2 regions of the Hamadaea sp. NPDC051192 genome follow, and region 2 is predicted to be linked to the other one. Evidence: riboswitches for the same ligand, from Rfam matches in the RefSeq annotation. Region 2 holds a riboswitch; the other holds the start of a gene.
What was found. Region 2 has a riboswitch for cyclic di-AMP ahead of AB0M47_RS20545 (NlpC/P60 family protein). Riboswitches for the same ligand answer to the same signal wherever they lie in the genome.

Region 1: it holds a riboswitch for cyclic di-AMP, as region 2 does, so the genes downstream of both, AB0M47_RS16740 (C40 family peptidase) here and AB0M47_RS20545 (NlpC/P60 family protein) in region 2, are expected to answer to the same signal.

The regions. Positions count from the first base shown of each region.
Region 1 is NZ_JBFBAZ010000033.1:45,530-50,979, forward strand. Features, by position in the region: gene AB0M47_RS16720 (hypothetical protein) at 1-487, opposite strand, end outside; gene AB0M47_RS16725 (hypothetical protein) at 554-940, opposite strand; gene AB0M47_RS16730 (hypothetical protein) at 1,223-1,600, opposite strand; gene AB0M47_RS16735 (DUF998 domain-containing protein) at 1,691-2,263, opposite strand; gene AB0M47_RS16740 (C40 family peptidase) at 2,389-3,381, opposite strand; cyclic di-AMP (ydaO/yuaA leader) riboswitch at 3,415-3,565, opposite strand; gene AB0M47_RS16745 (LamG-like jellyroll fold domain-containing protein) at 3,675-4,445, opposite strand; gene AB0M47_RS16750 (NlpC/P60 family protein) at 4,482-5,450, opposite strand, start outside.
Region 2 is NZ_JBFBAZ010000045.1:37,909-43,358, forward strand. Features, by position in the region: partial or broken gene rsmH (16S rRNA (cytosine(1402)-N(4))-methyltransferase RsmH) at 1-894, opposite strand, end outside; gene mraZ (division/cell wall cluster transcriptional repressor MraZ) at 1,135-1,578, opposite strand; gene AB0M47_RS20540 (C40 family peptidase) at 1,955-2,584, opposite strand; cyclic di-AMP (ydaO/yuaA leader) riboswitch at 2,587-2,825, opposite strand; gene AB0M47_RS20545 (NlpC/P60 family protein) at 3,077-3,847, opposite strand; cyclic di-AMP (ydaO/yuaA leader) riboswitch at 3,853-4,042, opposite strand; gene AB0M47_RS20550 (MurT ligase domain-containing protein) at 4,287-5,450, shown strand, end outside.

The DNA.
Region 1 (5,450 bases), on a different contig from region 2:
AAGAATCCCAGCCGACAAGGCTCCCAGCGAGCGGCGGTTGCCCCTCACATGTGATTCTGAAGTCTGCCGTCACGGCGAAGACTCCCACGAACCCGATGTAGTCGCCCGTCTTTGTCATGCCATCGAGAAACTGGTCGACCTCGGCGAGTGCCGGCCCGGAGGAGACATCGAACGGACGTTGTAGCGTCGCGGTAGCCTCCTTCAAGATCCAGGCACGCCAACGCTCACTATCCGAAAATCCATTGATCTTGGTGACTGCTGGCTGGTCTTGCTTCACCACACCAATCGACCGTTCCCCATTGGCGCTAACGGTCAATCTCGTCGCGCCGGTGAGCGTGCGCACGACCGCAGGCGTCTCCCACTTGATGGCTGCTACCTCGGGAGCGCAGGCCGCCGTTGTGGAAGCAGACTTCTGCGGCAGCGCTGGCGACGGGTCGTCATTTGCGCTGCAGCCCGCCATTAGCGCGGTGGCGAGCAGAACCATCACTGTTGCTGCTTTCATCGTTTGCCCCCTGAAGGTGGTCGCTGCGGGTCGCAGCGACCACCCAGCACATCAGCAGTAGCGGGTCTTCGCCAACGAGGCGAGGGACGAGATCGGCGACAGGTCGCATTGCTGCCCACCGCTTGTCTCGATATTCCAGGACTTCGCCGTCCCGGCTTGAACCTGCGTGATCGAACCTGCAGTGTTGCAGTAATAGCGAGTGTATTTTCCAGTGACCTTCGTCGTTCCGCCGTACGCGATCACAATCTTGCCCGGCGCAATGTTGACCGTGACCGAGATGTTGTACGTCCGCGTAACCGAGCCCGACGCCTGCAACGAAAGGCTCGTTTGACCATCAAGACTTGCCACGATGATGCTTGCGCTCACGCCGCCGCCCTGAGTGATGGTGATCCCGGCAGTCACTGAGGTCTGAAATTCAGCCGTGCGGCTGCCGGACATCGTCTGGCTGGTGCCGTTCTCATATCGGTGAGCGTGGGTGACTTCCGCAGCAGATGCGACGCTGGACCAGGTGAACCAGCTCGTGCCCCGATCCTCAACGTCGCATACGAGTGCCTGTGGAGTGATCTCATCGGCGGATCTTGCTCGGTTGCTTCCCAAGCTGACAGTGAGGGTTCGATTCCCTTCACCCGCTCTTCACAGAAAGCCCAGGTCACCGGGATCATTCGGGGCCTGGGCTTTGTGTTTTCCGTTCGCTGAGCGCCTTCCGCGAAGCCGGCCTCGTCAGAGGCCGGCTTCGGCGTTCTCCGGGATGCCCAGCGTCTCGCGTACGCGTTTGCCCCATCGCTCGTGCGCCGCCTGGCGACTGACTCCGGCCGCCCGCGCGATGAGTTCCCACGTGGCACCCCAGCGACGCAGGCCCAGCACGGTGCCGAACGGGTCGAGCCCGAGTCCCAGTTCGATCCGCAGTTGCAGCAGGCCCGTGGCGATGTCCCGCTGGATCGCCGGGTCGCCCTGCTCGGCTTCCCAGTCGGGCGTTTCGGGGAGGGGGCGCGGGCCGAGGATTCGGTCGGCTTGGCGGCTCGCCTCGTTCACGGCGGCCAGGCTGGCGGCGGTCACCGCCTGCGTGATGTCCGTGGTGCAGGCCTTCTCGATCAACATGCCGTCAAGGCTACCTTGACGCTCACTCGACCGTCAAGGTCGCCTTGACACAGAGAGTGCCGCGGCGGACTGTCGCATTCAGGCAGGCCGTCAGGCATGGGCGGGGACGGCTGTGGGGGCGTACGCCCGGACCGAGGCGCGCAGCAGGCTCCAGGTCAGGGCGATGAGCATGCTCAGCTCGGCGGCGGCCATGACACGTTCGGTGAGGCCGATGGCGTATCGGTGGAAGAGGTAGGTCGAGGCGAGCATGGCCACTCCGCCGGCCACACCGACGCCGGTGAGCCGGCGGAAGCCGAGGCGCAGCCCGGCGGCGAGCAACGCCGCGAAGGCCACTGTGGAGGCGTACCGGTGGAGGTAGCCGGTCTGGCTCAACGCCTCGCCGACCGGGTCGGTGGGCAGGACCGTGGCGACCAGGAGCGCGCCGCTCCAGACGCTCAGCAGGACGGCGGCCAGCCGGTCAGCCCGGTAGACCGACGGCAGCAAGGCCAGCGTGGCGAGCGCGGCCAGGCCCATCCCGGTCTCCACCGCGCCGCCGCGATCAGCGGCGGCGTAGTCGCTGATGGTGTGGATCCACGGCGACAGTCCGTCGCCGTCGAGGTGGCCGGCCACGATGAGGAAGGCGGACAGGAGCAGCCCGAACAGGGCGAGCGACAGGCGATTCATGAGGGAGATGCTCGTCGTACGCCGGTCGCGAGACATCGCCGTCGCGACGGGTTCAGCTCTCCGTCGCGCGAGCTAGGTGACTGTCCCGTAGGGGTCCGCCGGATTCGCGGACCCCTACGGGGAAGTCAGCTGCCGTAGGGCCGGCCGTAGCCGTAGATCGGTGCGGCGTCGATCTTCCGCATCATGATCGGTACGCCGGCTCTGGACGCATGCACGATCCAGCCGTTGCCGACGAACATCCCGACATGGTGGATGTCGGAGTAGTAGAAGACGAGGTCGCCGATGCGCAGGTTCGCGCGCGACACGTGCTGCACCGAGTTCCACTGCGACTTCGCGTTGTGCGGCAGGGAGATGCCGGCCGCCTTCCACGCCGCCATCGTCAGGCCCGAGCAGTCGAACGAACCGGGTCCGTCGGCGCCCCAGACGTAGGGCTTGCTGATCTGGCGACAGGCGTACTGGACGGCCGTGGCCGCCTTGCCGCCCGGGTAGGTCGACGGGCACGGCGCGGGACGCAGCGAGCCCAGACCGCCCGTGGTCGCGTACAACTTCTGGACCTGGTCCTGCAGCGTCTTGATCTGGCCGTTGAGCGTCTTGGCCTGGTCGTTGAGCTTCTTCTCGGCCTCGGCCAGCGCGGTGATCTTGTCGTCGATCGGCTTCTTCTTGGCCGTCAGGTCATCGCGCTTGGCGATGACATCCGACAGTTTGTCCTGCTGGATGCGGGAGAACTGGTCGAGCAGCACCAGCTGGTCCGTGACGTCGGTCGGGGACTTGGCCGAGAGCAGGGCGTTCAGCTCGGTCGTGCTGCCGCCGGTGTACAGGTAGGCGGCGAACTCGCCGACGCGCGCGGTCGCGACGTGCAGCTCCAGCTCCAGCGGATCGAGCTGCTTCTTCAGGCCTTCGAGGCGCTTGCGCTCGGCGGTGAGCTTTTCCTTGGTGTCGTTGTGCTGCTCCAGCACGGGCTCGAGCTTGTTCCAGGCGTCGTCGATCTGCTGTTCCAGCGCGCTGACCGACGGGTCCGCCCGGACGGCCTCGCTGCTGAGCAACATCCCCATCGTGGCGACGGCGGAGAGCACGAGCGTGATCAGGGCACGTTTCTTGCGGGTGGATTGGCTGGCCACCTTAGGTGGGTCTCCTCTTCCACTGAGAGCGTTCGGGTCGCTCTCACCGCCTACCGGGTTAGCTGACGGGTTCGCGCTGGAAGATGCGCTACCGCTGACGCGGATTCACCCCCTGAGGCTCGGTGGCCTCACTAACCTGGGTCCCCGGTCCGCGACGGATGTCGCGGTTCGGCGGCGGCGCGAGGGGCCGCCCCGGATGGCCGACCGACTTCCTGCGCCTCGATGACTCTAAAGTCGTGCGTTATCGAACCGCAACCCGGGGCTAGCACGGACTTCAATGCGTAGTCAATTGTCTAACCGACCGTGACGTAGACATCGTCCAGCAAACCGTGAAATTGGTCGTTCCAGGGCCCGATCCCCTTGCCGCCCAACCGGAGCGGATCGGAGTTCACAATAGACAATTGTGCGGGAATCGCGGTACTCGCCCGCAATTCACCGTCTACGAACAACGCCAGTCTGGTGCTTCGGCGTACGCAATCCAGGCGATGCCAGGCGCCGTCGGCGACGGTGCGACGCCACTGCGCGACGTAGATGCGGTTGACGCCGACGACCATCCCGGCGACGACACAGCTCGGCAGGCCGCCGAAGTGATCCACTTGGAGTTTGTACTGCGTGCCCTGGGTCGAGAAGCCCTTCTGCACGACGTTCTCGCCGTCGCTGGTGTTCCGCGGATCCAGCAGCACCTGCGCGCCCCACGAGACGTCGGCCTGAGCCGGATTCAGCCACGGCGCCGGGTCGCTCTCCAGGATGACCCGGGGGCATTCGGCCTCGTCCCCCAAACAGGCCGGCGGAAATCCGACCGCCACCGTGCCGGCCCGGGCCTTGGCGGTCAGGACGCCGCCCATCACGCCGACCGGGTGCACCCGCAGGGTCCGGTCGGCGTCCCAGATCGGATCGGCCAGACCGGCGTCGAAGGCGTACCGGAGAGTGACGGCCTCGCCGGCGGCTCGCCGCTGATCGGGGGTTCGGGGGGCGGCCGTCGGGCTGGCGGGGGCCGGGGCAGTCGCGACAAGCACGGCCAGCAGGCCGGCTCCGCTGCCCAGCAGGAGACGGAAACGCTTCATTGGGACAATTGTGCCGATTTTCGGCACAATTGTCCGTTAAAGCACGGAACGAGTCCCGCTCGGGCTGATCGGCATATTCGATATGTACGCCATTCGCACGTAGTCACCGCTGTGCGGGGCGTGGACCATGAGCCCGTTACCGACGTATATGCCGACATGATGATGATCGGAATAGAAGAACACCAGGTCACCGGGTTGTAGGTTGGCACGGCTCACGTAATGAGACTCGTTCCACTGCGCCCCGGTGTAGTGCTCCAGGCTCTTGCCGGCCGCCGCCCACGCCGCCTTGGTCAGACCCGAGCAGTCGTAAGAGTTCGGCCCTTCCGAGCCCCACACGTACGGCTTACCGATGAGCGCGCAGGCCTTCTTCACCGCGGTGGCCCGTGCGCCGCCCGGCAGCACCGGCGGGCACACCCCGATCCGGAGGCTGCCGCCGACCGACGACGACCCGTACGCCTGGATGCGCAGCTTCTGCAGCCGATCCATCTCAGCCTGGATGGACTTCTTCTGCGCCGCCAACGCCGCGTCCTGCTGGCCGAGCGTGGCGATGAGCTGATCGAGCTGGGACTTCTGCCCGTCGTAGACGTCACGCTGCGCCGCGACCCCCGCGATCGCCAGCTGCTGCGTCTGCGAAATCTGCTCCAGCGTCGTGAGCTGGTCGAGGAACTGGTCCGGCGACTTCGCGTTCAACAGTCCCGTCAGCCGCGAAGCCGGCCCGGTCATGTAGTAGGCGCTCGCCATGTCGGCGACCTGGCCGAGCGAGACCGACACCTGGAGGCTCAGCGGGGCGATCTTCTTCTGCAGGTCCCGAGCCTTCTTCTGGTTCTTGGTCAGCTCGTTGTGGACCTTGTTGTACTGCTCGATCGCCGGTTCGAGCTTCTCCCAGGCCTCGTTGATCTGCTTCTCGATCTCGGCCACGCTGGGCGCGGCGTAGACGGTCGAGGGGACCAGTCCGATCAGCAACACGCCAAGGGCCGTGATGAGTCCACGGTAGAGAGTGCGGGG
Region 2 (5,450 bases):
CTCCGCCCCCCTGGTCAGCAGCCGCAGGGTCGGTCCGGTACCGGGTAGTTCGACCGGAAGGTCGATCGGCCCGGTGGACCGCGCCCGCGCTGCGAACGCTTGCTTGGTGATCCGGTCCTCCAGCGAGTGGTAGGACATGACCACGATCCGGCCGCCAGGCGTTAAAACGTCCAGGGCCGCCGGCAGTGCCGCTTCCAGCACCACCAGTTCCCGATTCACCTCGATGCGCAAGGCCTGGAAGGTTCGCTTCGCCGGATGTCCCCCGGTACGCCGGGCGGCCGCCGGGATGGCGTCGCGAACCAGTTCAGCCAACCGCGCCGAGCTGGTGAGCGGGCCTTTCGCCCGTTCCTTGAGGATCGACGCCGCGATCCGGGACGCGAACTTCTCCTCGCCGTAGACCCGCAGCACCCGGGCCAGCTGACCGGCTTCGTAGGTGTTGACCACCTGCTCGGCCGTCATGCCCCGGGTCTGGTCCATCCGCATGTCGAGCGGGGCGTCCTGCGCGTACGCGAAGCCCCGGTCCGCCTCGTCCAGCTGCAACGAGGAGACGCCCAGGTCGAACAGGATCGAGTCGATCCGGTTGATCCGGAGGTCCCGCAGTACGCGCGGAAGCTCGTCATAGACGGCGTGCACCAGATGAATGCGATCGGCGAAGGGAGCCAGCCGTCGCCGGGAGTGCTCCAAAGCCTCGGTGTCCCGGTCGAGCCCGATGAGGACCGTCTCGGGGTGGCGTTGGAGCACGGCTTCGGCGTGGCCGCCCAGGCCGAGGGTCGCGTCGACGTGATACGTCCGGCCGCCGGCTTGCTCGGCGCGGTCGACGGTGAGCGCGGGAGCCAGCAGGTCGAGGCAGCGTTCAAGCAGGACGGGCACGTGCTTGCCCCGCGGCTGCTGCATCTCGACCCCCTGCTGTTCTGCTCTCGTTGACCCCGGCGTACCGCCAGATCCCCATCCGCTTCTCGCACCTCTTGTTCCCCGTTCCCAAGGGGTTCGAGAGAGCAGTACGCCTGGCGCCGGGGAAGTGGCGCCAGGAGCCGACAAGCGGCTGGAGATCTCGCGGTACGCCGGTTTCGTGCCCGGTGCTGCGATGTTCGCGGCATCGCTTCCAGGCGCCTGGCGCTCACCGTCGGGCCGGCGTCACCCCGCCTCCGTCGGCAGGCCGGCGTCACCGGCGGTGTCGACGTCCGAGAAGGATTCCTCGCTTTCGGCGAGGTACGCCTCCCAGGCGGCGTTGTCCCAGATCTCGACACGAGTGCTCGCGCCGATCACCACCAGGTCTCGCTCCAGTCCCGCGTACGCTCGGAGCGTCGGCGGAATGGTGACCCGGCCCTGCTTGTCGGGGACCTCGTCGTGAGCGCCGGAGAACAGCACCCGGGTGTACGCCCGGGCCGCCTTGTCACTCATCGGACGGGCCGACTGCTCGGCGGCGTATCGCTGGAACTCGGCGACCGGGAACACGTAGAGACAGCGCTCCTGCCCTTTAGTGATCACGACACCTCCCGCCAGCTCGTCCCGGAACTTCGCCGGAAGAATCAACCGGCCCTTGTCGTCCAGGCGAGGGGTATGCGTGCCGAGAAACATCGGCCCCACCCCCCGATGACGCAGACGGGATCAGCTCGTTCGCGGCGAGCCGCTCCCCCGGCCGGCCGGGCCTCCCAGCCCCACCAGTGGGCCCCACTTTACTCCACTTCCCTCCACCGTCAACCAAAATCGACACCCCCGACGCCCCGAGCCCTCCCCATTTGGCCAGGTCACAACAGGTACGTTCGGGTGGAGGGGGGTAATGAAGATCAACATCGTCCGGTTTCCGACATCACCGTCACCGATGCCATTACCGCTCGTTAAGCACGAGTTAAGCGATCACCGCACCGAAACAGCAAGGCCCGCACCAATAGGTGCGGGCCCGCTGCATTACGGGGATGGGTGAGAGGCCTTTAGGGGGATGGGTGATCGGGCTTCAGCCGAGCACCCGGCGGAACTCGACCTTCTTGCTCCAGATGCGGTGCAGTCCGGTCTTCTTGCCGTACGTCGGGGCGTCGTACATCTTGTTGCCGCCGGCGTAGATGCCGACGTGGTAGACGCGACCGCTGGAGTCGCGGAAGATCACCAGGTCACCGGGAAGCGCCTTGGCCCGGGAGACCTTCTTCCCCTTCTTGCCCTGGGCGCCGCTGTGGGGGAGCTTGACGCCGACCTTCTTGTAGATGAACTTCGTGTACCCGGTGCAGTCGAACCGCTTGGGCCCGGCGGCGCCCCAGCGGTAAGGACGGCCGCTGTACTGCTTCGCCAACGCGATCACCTTCGCCGCCTTGGCCGCCCGGGAGCTGACCGCGGTGGGGGCGGCGGTGAGGGTCGAGGCAGTCGCGTTGGTGGCGACGGCGGTCGTGGCGACCACTGCGTTCTCCGTCACGACGGTGTCGGCCGCGCCGACTCCGGTCCCGACGGTCGCAGCCGGAGCCGAGGCGAGCGCCGCGGCAGCCGAGTCCACCGAGGAGGCTTGGGTGGGGGTACCCGTCAGCGTCGACGCCAGGACGCCCGCGCCGACAGCCAGCACGAGTCTGGCGGTACGCCGCCTGATCTGAGACTTCATCGTCGTCCTTCCGGCACGCCTGCGAAGTGAGCTGTCGGGTTCGGGCGGGAAGGCGGCCCGGCCACGGCATCCATTCAGGACGGAGGTCCACCGGGGGGCGGGTGTCCTGAGCGGACGCCGGTGGCTTCACCCCGAGCCGGGTCCGCGACCAGATCCGGCGAAGGTGGTTCCCCCACTCCCGCCCATCCACTGCTGCGTGGGGTGGGCACCGCGAACGGGCGGGATTCGGCGTATCCGCGGCGCCGCCGCCCAGGTGAACCCGGCCGGCGGATCGTTTCTACCGAGAACCTGCGAATTGGCCAAGAACCTGAAGAAGGCCTGAGAGCTGGGAAAACTACCCCTGGCGCGCGGTCAAGACATCGATGTCCGATATTGCCTGCCGCGATGTCCGGTTCAGCTGGTGACGCAGCCCACAGAAGTCGTCCAGCCCGGCCGACCCGGGAGATCCCCCGATCGGACGAGCCGGACTCAGCCGAACACTCAGTGGAGGACTCAGTAGAACTGGCCGACGACGTAGGAGTCGTCCCAGATCTCGTGCAGGCCGACGGTCTGCCCCTCGGTCGGGGCGTCCCACATCTTGTGGTTCCCGGCGTAGATGCCGACGTGGTACGCGAAGTCGCCGCTCAGGAAGAAGATCAGGTCGCCCGGACGCTGCTTCGAATGCGGGACGACCTTCGCCTTGTCGAGCTGCGTCGGCACGTAGTTGACGAGCTTGACACCGATCTTGGCGTACACGAACTGGGTCAGCCCGGAGCAGTCGAAGGTCCGCGGCCCGGTCGCGCCGAACACGTAGGGCGAGCCTTTGAGCTTCGCCACCTCGCGCAGCACGGTCGCCGCCTTCGTCGAGGCGATGGCCGTCGCCGCCGCCTTCTTCGCCGCCGCAGCAGCAGCAGCCCTGGCCGCAGCCGCCTTCTTGGCCGCGGCAGCAGCCGCAGCCGACGCGGCGGCCGACGCCGCCGAGCCCACGCCTGCGGCGCCCGAAGCGGACGTCGACGCCGAGGTAGACGCGGACGCCGCACCAGACGCCGACGCTGAGACCGAGGCGTACGCCGAGGGCGCGACCGACAGCGAAAGTTCGGACGCGGCCGGAGAACCACCAGGTCCGGCGGCGAGGGCCGGGAGGCCGACCGCAGCCGCTGCGATCGCCGCGGCCCCGGCGGTGACCAAGCCCCGCCGCCGACTACCGAACAGAAGACGGCGGCTACCGAACAGAAGACTTCGAGCACGCTCCCAGCGGGAGGCGACCATACGGAAGATGGCCATAGGGGTCCCTTCAGCACGCCTGTGAGGTGAGCTGTCGGGTTCGGGCGCGGAAGGGTTGCCCGGCCGCTGAGCGCGGCTACACCCCGAGCCCCGCGCGCGGCGAGACCGGCTCCTGGGGAAGCGAGGCCGGCCGCGTGAGTCGCGAGGCGAAAGTGGGTCCCCCACCCCTGCCCGATGCTGTTCTGGGGGTCGACGTCCGGCCGGGCAGGGCTCGGCGGGACCGGAACGTCCACCGGTCATCGACCGGCGTCCTTTTTCTAGTGCATCCTCGCCGCCCAGCCAAGCCCGCTACATAGCGGCTGAGCAGCCAAGATGTCCCTCGGCCGCGACAGGCGCCCGGATTGTCCCGGTAGATTGCCCGAGATGTCCGTGATTCAGGCCACACAACCAATCACGAAGGCAGATCGCGTACTCTAGCCGCGTGTCGGACGAGAAGAAGCTGCCGCTGCGTACGGCCTTCGCCGTTTCCGTCTCGAAGACGGCGGCCGCGCTGTCGCGCGCTACCGGGCGAGGCGACGGTTCGGTCATCGGCGGCCGGCTCGGCATGATGATCGACCCCGACCTGCTCGCCCATCTGGCGGCGGGCCGGCAGATCGCGCTGGTCTCCGGCACCAACGGCAAGACGACCACGACCCGGTTCACCGCCGCGGCGCTGGGCGTCCTCGGCGACGTCGCGACGAACTCGTTCGGCGCGAACATGCCGACCGGGCACACCTCCGCGCTCGCCCGCGCCGGGACCACCCGTTACGCGGTGCTCGAAGTCGACGAGCACTACCTGGCCCAGGTCATCCAGGCGACTCAGCCCCGGGTGGTGGCGCTGCTCAACCTGTCGCGCGACCAGCTCGACCGGGCCAAGGAGGTCGCCATGATGGCCGACCTCTGGCGGCAGGCGCTCGCGTCGCACCCGGCGGTGCACATCGTGGCCAACGCCGACGACCCGATGGTGGTCTACGCCGCCGGCGCCCACCCCGTCGCCGAGGTCACCTGGTTCTCGGCCGGTCAGCGCTGGCAGGACGACTCGCACGTGTGCCCGGCGTGCGGCGGCCACATCCAGCGCGGCGAGGCGGGCGGCTGGGCCTGCGCCAACGGCGACCTGCGCCGGCCGACTCCGCAGTGGACGTTGCTCGACGGCGAGGTCGTCGACCCCGAGGGCCAGCCGCACGAGGTGAAGCTCCAGATCCCCGGCACGGTCAACCTGGGCAACGCCGCGACCGCGCTGGCCGTGGCCGCCCGGTTCGGGGTCAATCCGGTGGACGCCATCCCCCGGCTCGGCTCGGTGGCCAGCGTCGCCGGCCGGTACGCCCAGGTGGAGCGGGACGGCCGGCTGGTCCGGCTGCTGCTGGCGAAGAACCCGGCGAGCTGGCTCGAGGCGTTCGAGATGGCCGACGTCGCGCCGACGCTCCTGGCGATCAACGCCCGCGACCCCGACGGGCTGGACACGAGCTGGCTCTACGACGTGGACTTCAGCCCGCTCCGGGGGCGTCAGGTCCTCGTGAGCGGCGATCGGGCGATGGACCTGGCGGTCCGGCTGGAGATCAACGACGTGCCGTTCACGCACGTCAAGACCTTCGCCGACGCGGTCGGGACGGTGCCGCAGGGCCGC